Roseobacter denitrificans OCh 114: one gene and its partner. The protein of the gene in region 1 interacts with the protein of each later gene in a pairwise test. Links are inferred from orthologs where the notes say so. Each region holds a gene or a part of one and is shown on either strand. Other genes may lie near its edges.

Region 1 (10,842 bases):
ACCGCCGACCTGTTGCTTTACGCGGGTGCATTGATCATCTTGTTTCTGACACCGGGGCCGGTCTGGCTGGCACTGATGGCGCGTGCGCTGTCGGGTGGGTTTGCGGCTGCCTGGCCACTGGCGTTCGGTGTGGCCGTGGGTGACATCCTTTGGCCCTTGGTTGCGGTGCTGGGGATATCGTGGATCGTCTCTGTGTTTGATGTCTTCATGCTCGTGCTGCGCTGGGTGGCTTGCGGCGTGTTCATCGTGATGGGCATCGCGCTGATCCGGCATGCGCGGCACTCCATCAGTGCTGACAGCCGGTTGACCAGACCCGGCGTTTCGGCAGGCTTTGCCGCGGGGGTCATTGCGATCCTCGGCAATCCCAAGGCGGTCTTGTTCTATATGGGCGTGCTGCCCGGGTTTTTTGATCTGCGCGATGTAACGGGTGTTGATGTCACCGTGATCATCGCGGCTTCCGTGTGTATTCCGCTGATCGGCAATCTGATGATAGCGGCCTGCGTCGGGCGCATCCGCAGCGTTATCACGCGGCCCCAGACGCTGGCACGGATCAATGTCATCTCTGGCTGCTCGCTTATTCTGGTTGGTGTGTTGATCCCTGTATTATAACACAAAATATTGTGTCGGCGGCGTGACAACCGGAGAGAAAAACCGTATAACTCGGTCAAAATACGAAGGTATGACGACATGTCCGAAAACGATCAGACTCCCGAAGAATATGGCGCGAATTCCATCAAAGTTCTCAAGGGGTTAGAGGCTGTCCGAAAACGCCCCGGTATGTATATTGGCGATACGGATGATGGCTCCGGTCTGCACCATATGGTGTATGAGGTTGTCGACAACGGCATCGACGAGGCACTGGCGGGCCATGCGGATGCGGTGACGGTCAAAATCCACGCCGACAGTTCGGTGTCAGTGTCCGACAACGGGCGCGGCATTCCTGTGGGCATCCACGAAGAAGAGGGCGTGTCCGCCGCCGAAGTCATCATGACACAGCTGCATGCGGGTGGTAAGTTTGACAGCAATTCCTACAAGGTGTCGGGCGGTTTGCACGGCGTCGGCGTTTCGGTTGTGAACGCGCTGTCGGACTGGCTGGAACTGCGCATCTGGCGCGAGGGTAAAGAGCACGTCGCCCGCTTTGAAGGCGGGTTTACGACCAGGCACCTCGAAGTGGTCGGCGATACCGACCGCACGGGCACCGAGGTCCGCTTCATGGCCTCGACCGAGACGTTTTCCAACCTCGACTATTCGTTCGAGACGCTGGAAAAGCGCCTGCGCGAACTGGCCTTTCTGAATTCCGGTGTGCGCATCATTCTGATCGACGAGCGCCCTGCCGAAGAACTGCGGTCCGATTTGTTCTACGAGGGGGGCGTCAAGGAATTCGTCAAATACCTCGATCGTTCGAAATCCTCGGTTATGCCCGAGCCGATTTTCATCACCGGGGAAAAAGACGACATCGGCGTCGAAGTCGCCATGTGGTGGAACGACAGCTATCACGAAAACGTCCTGCCGTTTACGAACAACATTCCGCAACGCGACGGCGGCACCCATATGGCGGGCTTTCGCGGGGCGCTGACGCGCACGATCAACAATTATGCGCAGTCCTCCGGTATCGCACGCAAGGAAAAGGTCAGCTTTACCGGCGATGATGCACGCGAGGGGTTGACCTGCGTGCTGTCGGTCAAGGTGCCTGATCCGAAGTTCTCGTCGCAGACCAAGGACAAGCTGGTATCCTCCGAAGTGCGCCCCGCTGTCGAAGGGTTGGTCAACGAAAAGCTGGCCGAATGGTTCGAAGAAAATCCGGCCGAGGCCAAGATCGTCGTGGGCAAGATCATCGAAGCGGCGCACGCGCGTGAAGCGGCCCGCAAGGCACGCGACCTCACGCGTCGCAAGACGGCGATGGATGTGAATTTTCTGGCCGGAAAGCTCAAGGATTGTTCCGAAAAGGACCCTTCCAAAACCGAAGTCTTCCTTGTCGAGGGGGATTCAGCGGGCGGTTCTGCGCAGACTGGCCGCGACCGCCAGACACAGGCGATCCTGCCGCTGAAGGGTAAGATCCTGAACGTGGAACGTGCGCGCTTTGACCGGATGCTGGGCAGTCAGGAGATTGGCAACCTCGTTATGGCGCTCGGGACAGGGATCGGTCGCGACGAATTCAACATCGACAAATTGCGCTACCACAAGATCGTCATCATGACGGATGCGGACGTGGATGGCGCGCATATCCGGACGTTGTTGCTGACCTTCTTTTACCGGCAGATGCCGCAATTGATCGAACAGGGGCACCTCTATATTGCGCAGCCGCCGCTTTACAAAGTCAGCCGTGGCAAGTCCGAGGTCTACCTCAAGGATGAGGCCGCGATGGAGGAATACCTGATCCAACAGGGGATTGATGGCGCGATGCTACGTCAGGGCAACAACGAAGAAATCTCCGGTGCAGACCTCGCCCGCGTGGTTGAACTGGCCCGCCAGATGCGCCGTGTGCTTGACGCTTTCCCGACACATTACCCGCGCCACATTTTGGAACAGGCCGCGATTGCGGGTGCCTTTACACCCGGTGCCGTGGATGCAGACCTGCAGGGCGTGGCGGACAAGGTCGCGGCACGGCTGAACCTCATTGCGCTTGAATACGAACGGGGCTGGCAAGGGCGCATCACGCAGGATCACGGCATCCGTCTGGCGCGTATCCTGCGCGGAGTTGAAGAAGTGCGCACACTGGACGGGCGCATCCTGCGCGGCGGTGAAGCCAGCCGCAGTGGTTCCTTCACAGAGCACCTGCAGGAGGTCTACAACCTGCCCGCGACATTGGTGCGCAAGGATCGGACACAATTGATCCATGGTCCGATGGACCTGTTGAATGCCATTCTGCAAGAAGGCGAAAAAGGGCTATCCCTGCAACGCTACAAGGGTTTGGGTGAAATGAACCCGGACCAGCTGTGGGAAACCACGTTGGACCCGGATGCGCGCACACTGTTGCAGGTCAAGGTCGACGATATGGCCGAGGCGGACGATCTCTTTACCAAACTCATGGGCGATGTTGTGGAGCCGCGCCGCGAGTTCATTCAGCAAAACGCACTAAGCGTTGAGAACCTCGATTTCTGACCAGCTGTAGGCTTGGTTTTCAACAGCTGCGGCCAGAGGAGAAACCATACTTCACTGTTCCCTCTGGCCGACACTGTTTGTGCCGGGTGTTCAGGTCAGGCCGACGCTGCACCCAAAGCGGAATCCATCAACGCCTTGATCTGCGATTTGCCGGTCTGGGCGACGATGCGTCCCAATTCCTGATCGCCTTTCAGCACCACAAGCGTTGAGCGGCGTGGGATGTTCATACGTTTGACCAGATCCGATTTGCCGTGGTCGTCCCAATCAACGTCGATGAAGGTGATCTTGGCCTCGTATTCCGGGTTTTCCGCTTTCAGCGCGTTGATAACCCGCTCTTGCGCCGCGCAGGTGCTGCACCAGCTGGCTTTGAAGTCCAGAAAGACGGTGTCACCAGCTTTCAGGTGCTTTTCCACCAGTCCCGGCTCATAGGCGAGCGGGGCGGCGTTGGCAGCAAAGGGCAGCGCAGCGGCCCCTGCGGTGAGCAAAAGAAAATGACGACGATCCATGTGGGTCTCCTAAGGTTGTTCTTACAGTGAAACGGAAAGGTCGATCAGCCAGGCCGGCAGAACGCCGATCATCCAGGCTTCGATCATGTGATGCAAGTTGAATAAAAGGCCCAGTCCAACGGCGACGAACGCCACGCCGAGAATGGGGCGGCTGCGCAAGGCAAGGGCGCGTAGCTGTGTATTATAGCGTCCGACTGCACCGCGTGTGCCGTAAGCAAGGCCAAGGATCAGGGTCGAGACACCGGCGGCAAAGAACACCATGATGGTGGTCGCGCGCAGCAGCCCTTCGCCCTGTGACGCGAGCGAGATCGCACCCCCCAGCGTTGGACCGATGCAGGGGCTCCACACCGCGCCGAGCAGCAATCCACCGAGGAATTGCCCGCGCAGTCCGCCGCGATCCAGCGTGTCGATGCGTGCATCAGCCTGCGACGACAGGCCCGCCGTTGCCCCAGCCATGACCGCCCCGGCCTGTGGCACCAGCAGCGCAAGACCGAATAGCACCATCAACCCAGCCCCGATCTTTGAGATCGTATCGATGTCGACCCCAAGCGCCTGTCCAAAGGCCGTGACGCCCACGCCCAAGGTCACGAACGACAGGCTCAACCCCCCGGACAGGGCGACTGGCCCAAAACGGCTGGACTGAAAAGCGCTGGCGATCACGATGGGCAAGACCGGCACAACGCAGGGGTTGATCAGGGTCAGCAAACCCGCTCCATATGCAAAGAGTAATTCCATGACGGCCACTTAAGGCGTGCAGCACCGCGCTGTCATCAAACGATCCGGTGACGCGGTTTCACATGGTCGTGGGTTTTGTGACACACACGGGTCGTCAGGCTTCGCATTGTCCGTTTGTCGCAGGGGTGAAAACCATATTGCGGGAATGCAAGGGAGAACATATACAGAACAAATGGCGAGATTATCACTGGAACAAAAGCTGGCGATTCTCAGCGACGCGGCAAAATATGACGCGTCCTGCGCGTCATCTGGCTCGACCAAACGGGATTCGCGCGGCGGCAAGAGCCTCGGGTCGAATGAAGGCAGCGGTATCTGCCATGCCTATGCGCCGGATGGGCGATGCATCAGCCTGTTGAAAATACTGATGACCAATTTCTGCATCTATGACTGCACCTATTGCATCAATCGCGCCTCATCCAATGTCGCGCGCGCGCGGTTTTCTGTGGATGAGGTGGTGAAACTGACGATCGAATTCTACCGCCGCAACTATATTGAGGGGCTGTTTCTGTCTTCGGGGATCATCCGGTCGCCCGACGCGACGATGTCGGACATGGTGCAAATCGCGCGCAAACTGCGCAAGGAAGAGAATTTTCGTGGCTACATCCACCTCAAGACGATCCCCGACGCCGCTCCTGAACTGATCGAGGAGGCCGGCCTGCTGGCGGATCGCTTGTCGATCAATGTTGAAATGCCGACCGATGCAGCCGTCAAACAACATGCGCCTGAGAAAAGCCCCGAGCAGATCCGGCGCGCCATGGCAGATGTGCGCCTACGCAAAGAGGTCGCAAAGGATCGCACGCATACGGGCCGCCGTCCCCCTCGCTTTGCGCCTGCTGGCCAGTCAACGCAGATGATTATCGGCGCGGATGATGCAACCGACAGCACCGTTTTGGGACAATCAACGCGGCTCTATTCGAGCTACAAGTTGAAACGCGTCTACTATTCCGCCTTTTCACCCATCCCGGATGCATCGGCTAAGTTGCCGCTGATCAGCCCGCCGTTGCAGCGTGAACACAGGCTGTATCAGGCGGATTGGTTGTTGCGGTTTTATGGGTTCGATCTGGAGGAGATTACCGGGCATCGCAAGGATGGCAATCTGGATCTCGATATTGACCCGAAACTGGCATGGGCGCTGGCGCACCGTGGGCTGTTTCCACTTGATGTGAATACGGCCAGTCGTGACATGCTGCTGCGCGTCCCCGGTTTCGGGACGAAAACCGTTGGCCGCATTCTTTCGACCCGCCGACACCGCACGCTGCGCTACGAAGACCTTGCGCGTATGGGGGCGTCGATGAAAAAGGCGCAGCCTTTCATCACGGCTCTCGGGTGGACGCCGCGCAACCTCACCGACAGTGACACGCTGCGCGCCCGCTTTGCGCCGCCGCCGCAACAGATGAGCCTTTTCTGACGTGCCCCACGTCAGCTTGCCGCGCATAGGCACCGCAGAGGCATGGCGTGATGCCGCACGCGGATTTCTTAGCGCTGCTGTCCCGCCCGCGCAGATCACGTGGGGCGACAGCACAACCGAACCGGGTCTTTTCGAAACGCCTGCGCCACTCGTCGCGCCGGGCAGGGTGACTGTGCCGCGGTCTTTCGTGTCGATGGCCAACACCGTTGTCTGGCATAGTGATCCATCCCGCTTTGCCCGACTCTACGCGTTTTTGTGGCGGTTGAAAGACGCACCGCACCTGATGACGGACCGGGGTGACGCGCAGCTTGCCAAACTGCGGAGCATGGAAAAAAACGTGCGTCGGTGTCAGCACAAGATGAAAGCCTTTGTTCGGTTTCGCGAAATCGGCGCGCCCGGCGATAACAGGCGGTCCTTTGCCGCATGGTTTGAGCCGACGCACCATACCATCGAACCCACCGCGCAGTTTTTCGTCCGCCGATTTGCGGATATGGACTGGCGTATCCTGACGCCGGATGTTTCGGTCTTTTTCGAGAACGGGGCGCTGCGGTTTTTGGAAGATCACCCGAAACCAGACCTCCCCGAGGATGCCAGCGAAACGCTATGGGTCACTTATTTCCGCAATATCTTTAACCCTGCCCGGCTCAAGGTGCAGGCGATGCAGTCTGAAATGCCCAAGAAGTACTGGAAAAACATGCCTGAGGCGGCGGCAATTCCGGATCTGATCGCCTCTGCCCCCGAACGGGCGCGCCAAATGGCACTGGCCGCGCCCACTCTGCCGCCCACGCGCATCAGCGCCATTCAGGCACAACAAGCGGCCCATGAAAGTGTATGGGACGGCCCGCCGGGATCGCTCCCGAAGGCCATCGCCGGATGCACGCGCTGCCCGTTGCACAAGACGGCAACGCAAGCGGTTCCGGGGGAGGGACCGTTGGATGCAAGGCTGATGATTGTCGGCGAGCAGCCGGGCGATCAGGAGGATCTGATCGGGCGGCCTTTTGTCGGGCCTGCGGGTCAGCTTTTTGACAGCATTGCGGCGGATGCCGGGCTGGACAGGGGGAAGGTGTTCATCACCAATGCCGTGAAGCATTTCAAATTCACACCGCGCGGGCGCAAACGTATCCACCAGCGCCCCAATCAGGGTGAAGTGGCCCATTGCAAGTGGTGGCTGGACGCTGAATTGCGCGAGGTTGCGCCCGATCTGGTTGTGGCCATGGGTGCAACTGCAGCCGCTGCGTTGACCGGTTCGGGCAAGGCGATTTCAGCGCGGCGCGGCAGGATTGAAACGGGCGAGGCAGGGATACCGGTGCTGATCACCTGGCATCCGTCATATCTGTTGCGCCTGCGCGATGACACCCAGCGCATGGCGGCAACGCAGGAACTGGCGTGCGATCTGCGCATGGCACTAGAGTACAAAGGCAAAGCCCTCGCCGCGCGTTAATCCCTTGTCGATCAGCCGCGGAAATTCCAGCAACCTGCGTTATGACATGGCGAGTTTGACAGGCTTGCCCGTTGCAAGCGATTCTGCTGCCGCGTCTGCCATGCGTTGTGCCGCGACCCCGTCCGCGACCGACGGCTGCGGTGCGGCACCCTTGGTCAAAGCATCCACAAAGCTGCGCAACTCCGCAAGGTAGGCGGCCTGATACCGCTCAAGAAAGAAATGCTGGTTGGGCGCGGATGCAAACCCGGCTGTGGCGGCGTGGGTCACCAGATTTTCAACCTGATTTGACACCTGCAACATGCCCTTTGATCCATGTACTTCGAGGCGTTGATCATAGCCATAGGTCGCGCGGCGTGAATTGTTGATCTGACACAGCTTGCCCGACGCTGTCTTGAGCGTGACCATGGCACTGTCGATATCGCCAGCGGTGGCAATCCCGGGGTCAACTAGGCAGGCGCCAGCGGCGTAGATGTCGACCGGGTCCTCGCCCAGAATAAAGCGGGCCATGTCAAAATCATGGATCATCATGTCCCGGAACAGCCCACCGGATTGGCGGATATAGGACAGAGGGGGTGGCGCGGGGTCCCGCGATGTGATGACCAGCAGTTCCGCATCCCCGATCACCCCATCGGCCACCTGCGCCTGAAGATGCGCGAAATGCGGATCAAACCGCCGGTTGAACGCGGTCATGAAGGGCACGCCTGCCTTGGTAACCGCCGCCATACATTCCGCGGCACGGTCCGAGGACAGATCAATCGGCTTTTCGCAGAAGATCGCCTTTCCGGCGGCGGCAAGCGCGTGAATCTGATCATAGTGCAGTGACGTGGGGGTGGCGACGATGACCGCGTCAATATCCGTCGCGGCGATGATATCCTCGGCGGTGCGCGTCTGTGCACCAGAGGTTTCGGCCAGCTTTTGCGCCGCCTCTGGCACGGCATCCGCCACAGCAGTCAGACGGGCATTGCCCATTCGTGCGATGCTACCTGCATGGACCTGACCGATGCGCCCGCAGCCCAATAAACCGATTGAGATCATCTTCTATCCTTTGTTGGTGTCTTGCGCGGGTCCGATGGCACGCAAGGCCGTGCGGGCAGCCGCCTCTATGGGGGCTTCGACATCGCTCAGGATCTGCACGCGGTCAAAGCGGTCAGGATCAACTGCCACAGCCGCGCGCAGGGCCTGACCAAAGACCATGCGCAACTCGGTTCCGATGTTGAATTTGCAGATGCTGGAATTCCGGGCCAGCGCGCTGCGCTGTTCGGGTGGCACGCCAGAGCCGCCGTGAATTACAAGCGGCACATCGGTTACCGCCTCGATGGCGCGGATGCGGGCCTCGTCCAATCCGCCTTCCTGATTTTGCTGCAGATGGACATTGCCCACCGATATGGCCATCGCATCGACGCCGCTGTCCTTGGCGAATTTGACAGCTTCCGCAGGGTCCGTCCCTTGCGAGTTTTCGCCCTCAGCATAGCCCACGAACCCGATCTCCCCTTCGCAAGAGATACCGGCCGCATGGGCCATCTCGGCAATGCGCGCGGTCTGGTCGATGTTTTCAGACAGGCCAAGCCGGGAGCCATCAAACATCAGTGAGGTAAAGCCACTATCCAGTGCTTCGCGACATTCATCAAAGGTGTAGCCGTGATCAAGATGGGCCACGACCGGAACGGACACGCTATCGGCAAGATGGCGGAACATCTTGCCCAAAACCGGCAGGGGCGTGTGTTTGCGGCACGACGGCCCCGCCTGAAGGATCACGGGCAGCCCCTCGGCTTCGGCGGCACGCACGTAGGCGCGCATGTCTTCCCAGCCAAGGGTCACAAGGCCACCGACGGCGTAGCCATCGCGCAAGGCCGGGCGCAGGACATCCGTAAGGGTTGCGAGTGTCATTTGAACTTTGCCACCATATCCATGATGCCGGGGATGGTGTGTAATTGCTCGGCATGGGTGGGCTGGAAATACTGTTTCAGGCTGCGCTGGCTCAGACCGCCAAGAATGGTGAAATAGTACATTTCATACCCCGGCAGCACACAACAAGGGTGATAGCCCTTGTCGATGCAGATCGTCGAGCCGTCGACGATATGATAGGCGTCGCCCGGTTCGTTATCTTCGCGCTGCAGCATCTGGAGGCCAGACCCGTAGTTCGGCTTGAAGCGAAAGTTATAGGTTTCGTCATGCCGTGTCTCATCCGGCAGGCGGTCCGTGTCGTGCTTATGGCTGGGGAATCCGGACCACCCGCCCGCACCGACGGTGAACAGTTCTGACACCAGCAGTCGCCCCACGCGTTCATGCTGGTTGGCACCAAGGATATGTTTGATCTTGCGGTGCGTCTTGGTGTCGTCCGACCCATATTGCACCAGATCAATCTCATCGGCGCGCACGGCAAATGGTTCCAAGACCTCGTCAAACTTGGCGCCCGCGACAAAGACCTCGGCGCTGTCCGACAGGCAGGTAAAACGCGCCTCCTGTCCGCTGGGGACATAGACACCTTCGGGCTCACCATCCCAGACATCGACACCGCGCCCACCGAGGTTCTTGGCCTCGAACCCGCCGGTGGCGACATCCAGCAGGCCCGTGGCGGGGGCAATGCAGGTTTCATAACCGGGCACCGCGTATCCAAAGCTTTCGCCCTTTTTCAGCTTGACGATGTTGAAATAATTCAGCGGGACAAGGCTGTCGCCCGCATCCACGATGGGTTTGTTCTGATTGTCAAAAGGGGCGATATGCATGGGCTTAGCCTTTCGTTGGGCCGGGGTGTTCGGCCAGAAACGCGGCCAGTTGATCGTGCGTGGGCATGGCGGGCGCGCAGCCGGGTTTGGCGACAACGATGGACGCGCAGGCCGATCCGCGCAGCACGGCGTCTTGCAAATCCAACCCTTCGGCGATGCCGGAGAGCAACCCGGCCATGAAACTGTCCCCCGCACCATTGGGTTTCACCGCTGTGACCGGATAAATGCCGGTGTGTATTTCCTGACCGCCGGCAAAGGTCACAGCCCCCTTTTCGCCCATCTTGTAGATCACGATGGCCACGCCGTTTTCCGCCAGCGACTGCGCCTTTTCGAGACCCTTGGCGATGTCGCCTGCCATGAAACCGAATTCTTCGTCATTGCCCACGATCATGTCGCTGGCAGCACCCGCGCGGGACAAGACATCCGCGGCAACCTCGGGGGAGGGCCAGGAATAGGGGCGATAGTCGATGTCAAAGATCACGGGCAACTTGCGGGCGCGCGCGGTTTCAAAGGCGGCAAAGGTGGCCGAACGTGAAGGTTCCGCCGCAAAGACCGTGCCTGCGGTGACGAGGGCCCCGAAGGGCGAGAAATCGACCGCCGCCATATCGTCGGTCGTGACCTGAAAGTCCGCCGCGCCGTTGCGGTAGATCACGTTCTGAAAGTCCTCGATGCAGCTTTCATAAATCGCCAGCGAATTGCGGAACTCCCCCGCGACGGAACGCACATATTCTGTCCCTACCCCGTAGTGTTTCATCCTGTTTATACAAAATCGCCCCACCGCGTCATCGGATACCGATGTGACCAGTGACGCGGCACAGCCCAGTTTACACAAGCCCGCCGCGATATTGGCGGATGAGCCACCGAGGTCGGCGTGGAACACCTCGGCCTCTTCGCTTTTGACGCCGGGGGGATGGGCAAACATAT
Region 2 (11,134 bases), 2.4 Mb from region 1 along the record:
GCACCATCACCATGCCCGAAGACCTTGATTTTGAACTGCCGCGGATTTCCCAGATGCAGGTGAGCGCGCAACTGCCGCCGGAGACCACGTCGGTGATCGTCAATTGGCCCGCAGGATCAGGCGCTCTGGTGCTGCGTCAGCAAGGGGTCGAGGCCCCCTACACCGGCTATCTCGATGGGGGCCAATCCAGCGCACCGATCGTGCTGGCCGGTGGCGATGCACAAAGCCCGAGCGATGCCTTCATGGCGTATATCCCTGTCGGGTTCGATCATATCCTGCCCAAGGGACTCGACCATATCCTGTTTGTCTTGGGCCTGTTCTTTCTTTCGACACGGTGGGGTCCGTTGCTGTGGCAGGTCAGTGCTTTTACGCTGGCGCATACGGTGACGCTGGCGCTGGGTGCTCTGGGCTGGGTCAACGTGCCGGGCAGCATCGTGGAGCCCTTGATTGCCGCCTCTATCGTTTATGTCGCCGTGGAAAACCTGTTTCAGCGCGGGCTGAGTAAATGGCGACCCTTCATCATATTTGGATTTGGTCTGTTGCACGGGCTCGGCTTTGCCTCCGTGCTGGGCGAATTTGGGCTGCCCGAAAGCCAGTTCATCCCCGCGCTGATCGGGTTCAATGTGGGTGTGGAACTGGGTCAGTTGACCGTGATCGCGCTGGCCGCCCTGATCCTGTTTGGATGCACCCGTCTGGCGCGCCGCTCGGATTTGTCCGAAATCGAACGACCGGTCGGCACCTATGCGGTGATGTTCCGGGCGGTGTCGATCCCGGCCTCGCTGATCATTGCCATCATCGGGGCCTATTGGTGTGTCGAGCGGGTATTTCTGTAACCCTAGCCCATCGCCTCAAGCAGTTCACCCAAACGCTGCGCGGGATACTCGGCGCTCCAGACTTCTTGTCCGAAGGCAAAAAAGTCGGTGAAGGGCGTCAGCTGTGCGATCCGGGCCGCATCAAGACCGCCCTCGGCGACCACGGGCACCTCGATGAACTCGGACCACCACTCAAAGACCTCCTGCGCGACATAGCTGCCATCGCCAAGGGACGAGGCCGCAACAGGTCCGAAACAGATGTAATCGGCACCCGCCTCTCCAGCGGACATCCCGTCGTGTCGCGATGTGCCGCAAAAACTGCCGATGATGGCGTCTTCGCCCAGCAGTTTGCGCGTCTCACGCACGGAGCGGGCCGCATCGCTGAGATGGACCCCATCCAGCCCAAGGCGATCCGCCAGAACCGAATGATCGCTCAGCACCAGCGCGATATCGCGCGCATGGGTCACCTCGCGCAGCGCATCGGCTGCGCGCGACACCGTGTCTTCATCGCGCGCCGCCAGTTCCAGACGCACGCAAGCCACTTTGTGCGTGTCAAGAACCCGCGCCAGCACATCGGGAAAACTGCTCAACTCAAATTCCGGTGGCGTGATCAGGTAGAGCTGCGGTTTTTCGGGCAATTCCATATTCGGGGTCCTTGAGGTCTGACGTGCGCAAAGCCCTACCGCAGACCATGGGGAATGAAAACGCATTTGACCCCGGCGCGTCAAAATTGCCGCCCGACTGTTGCGGCCCGTTGCGCCGCCGCGCCGCGCGACGTAAGACGCAGGCATGACAGAAACAATCACCACCCCAACCACCCCGGCCTTTGTTCTGGTCCGTCCGCAGATGGGCGAAAACATCGGTGCCTCCGCCCGTGCGATGTGGAATTTCGGGCTTGAGCATATGCGTGTGGTGGCCCCGCGCGATGGTTGGCCAAATCAGGCGGCGGTTGCGCTGGCCAGCGGCGCGGGCCGGGTTCTGGACAATGCGCAGTTGAGCGATGATTTGCCCGGTAGTGTGGGCGATTGTTCCTTTGTCTTTGCGACGACAGCGCGCCCGCGCGACCTGACCAAACCTGTGTTCAGCCCCGAAGAGGCGATGCGCGTGGCAGCGCAGCGGATCGCGGCGGGCGAGCGCATTGCGGTGCTTTTCGGGCCGGAGCGGGCAGGGCTGGAAAACGATGACATTGCGCGCGCCAATGCGATCATATCGGTGCCTGTCAACCCGGCCTTCCCCTCGCTGAACCTTGCGCAATGCGTGTTGCTGGTGGGCTATGAATGGATGCGGGCCACGCACGATGTGACGCCGCACACGGTCGATATGTCGGGAACGCAATGGGCTGATCATATCGAGGTTGAACACCTCGCCACCCATTACGAGGACCGGCTGGAAGAGATGGGGTTCTTTTTCCCGGCGCATAAATCGCACTCCATGCGGGTCAATCTGCGCAACTTCTGGAGCCGGATGCCCATGACGCGCGCGGATGTTCAGATGCTGCACGGGATGATGCGGCAGATGGTCCGCTGGAAGACGCGCGGCGACTAGTCGCGCTGGACCTCTCCAGCGCATCCCCCTAGGGTCGCGGCGCGACAGTTTGAGGATATCCAATGAGCAGCAAACGCAAGTTGTTTGAAGAAGTTGGGGCAGCGGCGGCCACCCGGCCAGCGGCGCAACCCGGTCTTATCGACAAGCGGCACAGCGGTGCCCGCAAAGCCATTCGTGTGTGGTTGCAAATTCTTTTCGCGCTGGTCTTTATCATGATCGCGGTCGGGGGGCTGACCCGCCTGACCGACAGCGGGCTCAGCATCACCGAATGGCGCCCCCTGACCGGCGCATTGCCGCCCCTGTCGGAGGCGGAATGGCAGTCCGAATTCGAAAAGTATCAGGCCATTGATGAGTTTCGCATTCAGAACCAATGGATGCAGATGGCCGATTTCAAGGTCATCTACTGGTGGGAATGGGGCCACCGCCAGCTTGGGCGCGTGATTGGCGTGGTCTGGGCGCTTGGCTTTGGCTATTTTCTTGTGCGCAGACAAGTGCCTGCGGGGTGGCATGGCAAGCTGTTGTTCCTCGGTCTGCTCGGGGGCGCGCAGGGTGCCATCGGCTGGTGGATGGTGGCCTCTGGCGTGACGCAGGGCGAAGGGGTGACCGATGTGGCCAGCTATCGCCTCGCCACCCATCTGGGGCTTGCCTTTGTGATCCTCGGGTTCATTGCGTGGTATATCATGGAACTGGGCCGCAGTGCGCCCGATCTGATGCAGGCGCGCCGGATCAAGGAGGGCAAGCAATGGGGCATGTCCACGGGGCTGTTGCATTTCACCTTTCTGCAAATTCTTCTCGGGGCGCTGGTAGCCGGGATCGACGCCGGGCGCAGCTATACCGACTGGCCCATGATGGGCGGGCAGTGGTTCCCCTCAACCGCGCTTGTGCTGGAACCGATCTGGCGCAACTTCTTTGAAAGCCCGGGATTGGTCCAGTTCATGCATCGTGTGACGGGCTATGTGCTGATCCTCTTTACGGTCGTGGTCTGGTTGCGCGGGCGCAGATCGAGCCATCCGCACACGCGTTTTGCCTTCAATGCCGTACTAGCGGCCATGACGTTGCAGATCGTGCTGGGGATCGTGACCGTGCTTTATGGCGCGCCCGCGCATATTGCCATTTTCCACCAGACCCTTGCGGTGATTGTCTGGGTGCTGATCCTGCGGGCGCGCTTCCTGAGTGGATACCCGATTGCCACATCCGTAAGGGGGACCTGATTATGGCCGATGCCTATGGTGAACTGATGGCCTTCATGCGCGACACCCAAGCGCTGGCCTCCATTGCCGGTCGGCTGGACTGGGATCAGGAAACCGTGATGCCGCGCGGTGCTGCACCCCAACGGGCCGAGGAATCCGCCGCCCTTGAGGCGGTGCTGCATGCACGGCGGACCGATGCGCGCATGGGCGATTGGATCGCCGCGTCCGAGGCCGGCGCCACCGATGATGTTGCCAGGGCGCAGCTGCGCCACATCCGCCGCAGTTTTGAGCGCGCCTCGAAAGTACCGGCAAGCCTGGCGAGCGAATTGGCGCGTGTGACCTCCGCGGCACAGGGCGTGTGGGCCGAGGCGCGCGCCGCGGATGATTTCGCGGCCTTTGCGCCAACGCTGGAACAGGTGATTGCCCTGCGCCGCGAAGAGGGTGCCGCCCTCGCGCAGGGGGGCGATGTGTATGACGCGCTTTTGTCGGATTATGAACCCGGAACCACCGCTGCCGAGCTTGAAGCGATGTTTGGCGCCTTGCGCCCCGAACTCAGCGTATTGCGTGCCGCGGCACTTGAGGCGGAGCCACCTGCGCCGCTGCAAGGGCAGTTCGATCCGGATGCCCAGATGAAGCTGACGCGGAAACTGGCGGAGGCGTTCGGCTATGACCTGCACCACGGGCGGATCGACAAGGCGGTACATCCTTTCAGTTCCGGCTCCGGTCTGGACGTGCGGATTACCACGCGCACAAATGCGGATGATCCGTTCAACTGCATCTACTCGACCATTCACGAGGTCGGCCATGCCTGCTACGAGCAAAACATTGACGATGCCTATCTGCTCACCCCTCTGGGCAGTGGTGTGTCGATGGGCGTGCATGAAAGCCAAAGCCGTATCTATGAAAACCAATTGGGCCGCAGCCGGGCCTTCACCGGTTGGCTTTATGGTCAGATGCGTGATGCCTTTGGCGACTTTGGCACTGCCGATGAGGATGCGTTCTATGCAACGGTGAATCGCGTGCACGACGGGTTTATCCGCACCGAATCCGACGAGTTGCAGTACAACCTGCATGTCTTGCTGCGGTTCGATCTGGAGCGTGCGCTGATTGCGGGTGATCTGACCGTGCGCGATCTGGAAGCTGCATGGAACGACCGTTTTCTCGCCGATTTCGGGTTCGCGGTCGACAAGGCGTCAAATGGCGTGTTGCAGGATGTGCATTGGTCGGTCGGCCTGTTCGGCTATTTTCCCACGTACAGCCTTGGTAATGTCTATGCCGGGTGCCTTCACGCGGCGCTGCGGCGCGCGGTTCCGGATCTGGATAGGCAACTGGGGCAGGGGGATACGCGCGCGGCGACCGGGTGGCTCAAGGAGAATGTGCAACGCCACGGGGGGCTTTATGAACCGCGTGATGTGATTGCCCAGGCCACCGGCACCGCCCCGTCAGAGGCGCCCTTGCTGGCCTATCTGAAAGACAAGTTCAGCCGGATCTACGCGCTCTGACATGATTGCTTATGGTGATCGGGCGGCGCGTTAGTCACACCCTGGCCGCAACACTTGAAGGCGCACGGGTAGACGACCCGTGCCCATACGTGACCCGGCCGACTGTCAGGATCGTCCTGCTGATCCAAACGCGGGCCAAAGCCTCATGCGAAAAACCTCAATCACGCAACACTGCCTGAAATCAGAGGGTTCAACGCGTTACGTGATGCTCGATGTTTCAGCTTTTGGTCAGGCGTTCTGGGCGTCCTCACCGTCGGTGTCATCCTCGCCTTGATCTGCGATCCACGCGACGCTCACGACCTCTTCGCCCTTGCCGGTGTTGAAGACCTTGACACCCCCGGCCGAGCGGGAGCGGAAAGAGATGCCTTCCACGGGAACCCGGATCGACTGGCCCTTGGAGGTGGCAAGCATGATCTGGTCGTCCATCTCAACTGGGAAGGAGGCCACGATTTGACCCGTCTGCATGCGTTTGTCCCAAGCGGTCACACCCATGCCCCCACGTCCGCGCACCGGATAATCATGGCTGGAACTCAGCTTTCCCGCGCCTCCCGCCGTAAGTGTCAGGATCAGGTTTTCCGCCGCAGACATTTCCGCATAGCGATCCGGGCTGATCGTGGCGTTGGCACTGGTTTCGTCCTCATCAGAGGTCTCACTATCATCTGTCAGGCCCACCATCGCGCGTCGCATTTTCAGATAGGCCGCTCTTTCGTCCGCAGTCGCGTCAAAATGGCGGATTACGGACATCGATACAACTTTGTCATGCCCAGAGAGTTTTACACCGCGCACGCCCACAGAGCTACGGGAATTGAACACGCGCACGTCTTCGCTTGGGAACCGGATCGCGCGCCCCGACGCGGTGACAAGCATCACATCATCATCCGGAGAGGCGATGCGCGCGTTGATCAGCGTGGTTTCGGCATGTTCATCCTCAAACTTCATCGCGATCTTGCCGTTGGATTTCACGTTTGTGAAATCGGATAGCGCGTTGCGCCGCACTGTGCCCGCCGAGGTGGCAAAGACGATCTGCAATTGCGACCAGTCCTTTTCGTCGCGGTCAATGGGCAGGATCGCCGCGATGGAGACCCCCTGCGGGATCGGCAGAATATTGACAATCGCCTTGCCCTTCGAGGTGCGTGCGCCCTGCGGCAAGCGCCATGTCTTGAGCTTGTAGGCCATGCCGTCGGTGGTAAAGAACAGCAGTTGCGTGTGGGTATTTGCCACGAACAGCGTGGTGACCACATCATCTTCCTTGAGGCTGCCACCTGACAGACCCTTGCCGCCGCGCCGCTGGCTGCGGAAATCGGCGAGCGGCGTGCGTTTGATGTAGCCACCTTGGGTGACGGTCACGACCATATCCTCGCGCGCGATCAGGTCTTCGTCTTCCATGTCACCGGACCAATCGACGATCTCTGTGCGGCGTGGTACGGCGAACAACTCGCGTACCTCGCGCAGCTCATCCGCGATGATGCCCATGATCCGGTCGCGTGACCCCAGAATTTCGAGGTATTCCTTGATCTTGCCTGCCAGTTCTTCAAGCTCGTCGGTGACTTCCTTGACACCGATCTGGGTCAGGCGCTGCAAGCGCAGATCGAGAATGGCGCGGGCCTGTGTTTCCGACAGGTTATAGGTGCCGTCGTCATTGGCCGTATGGGTCGGATCATCAATCAGCGCGATATAGGGCAGGATGTCCTGCGCGGGCCAGCGCCGGGTCATCAGCTTTTCGCGCGCCTCGGCGGCATCGGCGGAGGCCCGGATGGTCGCCACGACCTCGTCGATATTCGTCACGGCCACAGCCAGACCACAGAGCACATGGCTGCGTTCGCGCGCCTTGCGCAACAGATACGCAGTGCGGCGCGCCACAACGTCCTCGCGGAAGTCGATGAAATAGGTCAGGAACTTGCGCAGGGTCAGCTGTTCGGGGCGCCCACCGTTCAGCGCCAGCATGTTGCACCCGAAATAGGTTTGCAGCGGCGTAAAGCGATAAAGCTGGTTCATCACCACTTCGGCGGTCGCATCCCGTTTCAATTCGATCACGACCCGCACGCCATTGCGGTCGCTTTCGTCCTGCACATGGGCGATGCCGTCGATCTTTTTCTCGCGCACCTGTTCGGCGATCTTTTCGATCATCGTGGCCTTATTGACCTGATAGGGGATCTCATCGACGATGATGGCCCAGCGATCCTTGCGGATTTCCTCCACCCGTGTCTTGGCGCGGATGATGACCGAGCCGCGCCCTTCGAGATAGGCTTTGCGGGCCCCGCCGCGCCCCAGCATGATGCCACCCGTCGGGAAATCGGGGCCGGGCACATAGTCGATCAGCTGCTCGGACGTCAGATCCGGCTCCTCGATCAGCGCCAGCGTGGCGTCGATCACCTCGCCCAGATTGTGCGGCGGAATATTGGTGGCCATGCCGACAGCAATGCCCCCCGCACCGTTGACCAGCATGTTGGGAAAGCGCGCGGGCAGCACGGTCGGCTCTTTCTGTTTGCCGTCGTAATTGTCCTGAAAATCAACCGTGTCCTTGTCGATATCCGCCAGCAGATAGGCGGCAGGCTTGTCCATGCGCACCTCGGTATAGCGCATGGCCGCAGGGTTATCCCCGTCCATCGAGCCAAAATTCCCCTGACCATCCAGCAGCGGCAGTGACATGGAAAAATCCTGTGCCATGCGCACCAGTGCGTCATAAATCGCGCTGTCCCCATGGGGGTGATACTGACCCATCACATCGCCCACGGGACGCGCGGATTTGCGATAAGGTTTATCGTGGGTATTGCCCGTTTCATGCATCGCGAACAGGATGCGGCGGTGCACCGGTTTCAATCCATCCCGCAGGTCCGGGATCGCGCGGCTGACAATGACCGACATCGCATAATCCAGATAGGATGTGCGCATTTCTTGTTCGATGCTGACCGAAGGCCCGTCGTAAACAGGGCGCTCAGGGCGCATTTCATCATCATTTTCAGGAGGTTGTGGTGTGTCGCTCACGTTGTCTGCCCATTTTTTGCGCCGGGTCTATATATTGTGTCTGCAGCATAACAGAGCCCGTACATAAGGTGCAATCCAATTGTCTGCTGCGGCTTGGCAGCCACCGCAGCCAAGTGCCAACATATTGTTTTTATTGAAAAGTAATTTTTTGGTGGCATGCTGAACGAACAGTACGCAAAAAAGAGGAAAGAAATGGTCCAATCAGAAACAGAGTTGATGCTTAAAGGGTATGGCCTGACCACGGCTGAGTTTTTTTACCACATGCCGGATTATACGCATGTGCTGAACAGTTATATCTGGCAGGATTATGACCTGGCGCCGGATCATCCGAAACTCTTCAAATTCGTTGAGTTCTGGCAGTCAGAAATAGAAGGCCCCTTGCATTCGGTGCGCTTTACCCATCGCAAAATGGTATCGCCGGGCGAATGGCGCAATGTCACGGGCGAATTGACGATCCACTGACATCACGGCTGCGTCAGGCTGAGCAGCTTGCGCCCCCCAGCACGCAGAACTTCGCGCAATGCGGATGGTTCAGCGCCACGTCCTGCTCGGCCTCCTCCAGCGTCTTGCCCAATTCGAACGCGGGCGTATAGGGCAGCAGCGTGCAGGCAAGCACGGCGGGCGCATCGGCACCGCGCCGCTTAACCACCATGCGGGAGGATGCGCACATCATGTCGTTGGGGGATTTGTTCAGAATGCCCCAACAGGCGGTCGTGATTTCCGGCACCTCGACAGACACATCCATCTCTGGAAACAGCACAGTCATCGCCGGGTTGTGCGCATCAATGTCAAATCCATGCTGCGCAAAGAACGCAGCATAGCCCGCGCGGCTTTCCGCCTCGCTATCGCCCATGATGGAACGCCCGGCAACGGCCATGGTAAAGCCATTGTCGCGCAGCCATTTCATGCCGGTAAGCGTTTTTTCAAAAGCACCGACGCCACGCTCGTCATCATGCAGGGATGCATCATAGTGATCGACAGAAATGCGCAACGTCAGCTTGCCGGGGTAGGCCGCATTCAATTCAAGCAGCCCCGCCTGCATCTTCTTGCGCATCATCGGACGCATGGCATTCGTCAGAACGAGGACCTCATAGCCGCGTTCAAGAGCAGCACGCGCAAGGTCGATCATCTGCGGGTTCATGAAAGGCTCCCCACCGGTAAAGGCGATCTCGCGCACGGGCCATGCGCGCGTCTCAAGCTGGTCCAGATAGCTGCGCACCTCATCTGCGGTGATATAGACCAGCGCATCATTGGTCGGGCTGCTTTCGATATAGCAGTTCACGCATTCGATGTTGCACAACGTGCCGGTGTTGAACCACAGCGTCTTGGGCTGTGTCAGGCTCACATGCGCGCGCGGCTCACCTTTGGCAGTGATTTGCGGGTTCTGGAACTTCCCAACATTTGCCTCAAGCCGGTCTTTCATCTGCCTATCGCTCCTTCGGTCTTTGAAATTCTATTTGCGCGAGAGCACCATAGAAGGCAAGAAAGAGCCACCTGATTTACGCGCACAGTGTTGTGAACGCTTTACCATTGGCCCATGTTTGCGCTAACACACGCCGGAGCCGAATCCGGCCTGCAACATGAGGTGCCCATCATGGTTTCACGCGTCATACCGGTTGATCCCTTCGATCTGGTTGTTTTCGGCGGCACGGGTGACCTTGCCCGCCGCAAGATCCTGCCGGCCTTGTTTCGACGCTTTTGCGCGGGGCAGATGCCTGAAACGGCCCGTATCATCGGGGCGGCACGATCGGACATGTCCGATGCCTCCTACACGCAAATGGTCGCGGATGCGCTGCGCGAATTCAGCCCCGGCGCGCAAAGTCATGCGGACCGGCTGAGGGATTTTCTTGGCGTTATCTCTTACGTCCGGATTGACGCCATGGGCGAGGCCGGCTGGGCGGAGCTGACCCAAAAGATCACCTCGGTGGACCGGGTTGAGGCCTATTATTTTTCCGTCGCGCCCTCCTTGTTCGGCCCGCTGGCGGAGCGTTTGCAAGGACATGGGCTGGCGGACAGAAACGCGCGGATCGTCGTGGAAAAACCTTTTGGACGCGATCTTGAAACGGCCAAGGCGCTGAATGCCACGCTCGCGCGCTATTTTGACGAAACACAGATTTATCGGATTGATCACTACCTTGGCAAGGAAACCGTGCAGAACCTTATGGCTGTGCGCTTTGGCAATATGCTGTTTGAACCGTTGTGGAACAGCCAGTTTGTTGATCATATTCAGATCACGGTCGCCGAAACGGTGGGCGTTGGCGGGCGCGGTGAATACTATGACCGGGCAGGGGCGATGCGCGACATGGTGCAAAACCATCTGATGCAGCTTTTGTGCCTGATCGCGATGGAACCTCCGGCACGCTTTGACCCTGATGCGGTGCGCGACGAAAAGCTCAAGGTCATCCGCGCTCTGGAGCCGGTAGAGCCGCATCACATCGTGCGCGGCCAATACAACGCCGACCCGGATGATGCCGACACCTATCCCGACTACCGCACCGCCGTGGGCAACCCGCGTTCAAGAACGGAAAGTTTCGTGGCGCTGAAAACCCATATTGCCAACTGGCGGTGGGCCGGGACGCCGTTTTATCTGCGCACCGGCAAGCGCATGCGGGAACGCTCCAGCGAGATATCCATCGTGTTCAAGGAAACCCCGCACTCCATCTTTGCCGAAGATGCCGGGCGGCATCGCAATGTCCTGTCAATCAAGCTGCAGCCAAATGAAGGCATCACGCTCGGTGTGACGATCAAGGAGCCCGGACCGGGAGGGATGCGGTTGATCGACGTACCGCTGGATATGACATTTGCCGAAGCGCTTGGTCCGGATGGCGGTGAGACGGTGGATGCCTATGAGCGCTTGATCATGGATGTGATCCGGGGCAACCAGACGTTGTTCATGCGCGGTGATGAGGTTGAGGCGGCGTGGGATTGGACCGATCCGATTATTCAGGGCTGGACGGATCGGGGCGATGTGCCAAAACCCTATGACAGCCTGAGCGACGGGCCGGATGCATCCGCGCAGCTGCTGGTGCGGGACAAGAGAGAATGGCGAAAGATCTGAACCATGCAAATCATTGAGTATATCGACCGGGATCTTGCGGCC

What was found.
Region 2: the proteins of gyrB (region 1) and gyrA interact in binary tests that used the Escherichia coli proteins (3 or more experiments, as listed by UniProt). The link is inferred for Roseobacter denitrificans OCh 114 from one-to-one orthologs.

Annotation. Positions count from the first base shown.
Region 1 is NC_008209.1:208,749-219,590, forward strand. The notes cover bases 383-3,394. They hold gyrB (DNA topoisomerase (ATP-hydrolyzing) subunit B), read left to right. Parts: upstream 383-687; coding sequence 688-3,102; downstream 3,103-3,394. Other genes in these bases: RD1_RS00975 (LysE family translocator), read left to right, coding at 383-609; RD1_RS00985 (thioredoxin family protein), read right to left, coding at 3,198-3,394. Outside these bases: more of RD1_RS00975, read left to right, coding at 1-382; more of RD1_RS00985, read right to left, coding at 3,395-3,608; RD1_RS00990 (cytochrome c biogenesis CcdA family protein), read right to left, coding at 3,630-4,343; RD1_RS00995 (putative DNA modification/repair radical SAM protein), read left to right, coding at 4,516-5,751; RD1_RS01000 (UdgX family uracil-DNA binding protein), read left to right, coding at 5,753-7,192; iolG (inositol 2-dehydrogenase), read right to left, coding at 7,232-8,227; RD1_RS01010 (class II fructose-bisphosphate aldolase), read right to left, coding at 8,231-9,079; RD1_RS01015 (5-deoxy-glucuronate isomerase), read right to left, coding at 9,076-9,918; iolC (5-dehydro-2-deoxygluconokinase), read right to left, coding at 9,923-10,842. UniProt on the Escherichia coli protein: DNA gyrase negatively supercoils closed circular double-stranded DNA in an ATP-dependent manner to maintain chromosomes in an underwound state.
Region 2 is NC_008209.1:2,593,039-2,604,172, reverse strand. What follows is about bases 5,078-8,381. They hold gyrA (DNA gyrase subunit A), read right to left. Parts: upstream 8,035-8,381; coding sequence 5,278-8,034; downstream 5,078-5,277. Other genes in these bases: RD1_RS12515 (usg protein), read left to right, coding at 8,227-8,381. Outside these bases: RD1_RS12545 (HupE/UreJ family protein), read left to right, coding at 1-833; RD1_RS12540 (thiamine phosphate synthase), read right to left, coding at 836-1,456; RD1_RS12535 (RNA methyltransferase), read left to right, coding at 1,602-2,357; ctaA (heme A synthase), read left to right, coding at 2,420-3,568; RD1_RS12525 (carboxypeptidase M32), read left to right, coding at 3,571-5,049; more of RD1_RS12515, read left to right, coding at 8,382-8,496; RD1_RS12510 (radical SAM protein), read right to left, coding at 8,510-9,457; zwf (glucose-6-phosphate dehydrogenase), read left to right, coding at 9,629-11,092; pgl (6-phosphogluconolactonase), read left to right, coding at 11,096-11,134. UniProt on the Escherichia coli protein: A type II topoisomerase that negatively supercoils closed circular double-stranded (ds) DNA in an ATP-dependent manner to maintain chromosomes in an underwound state.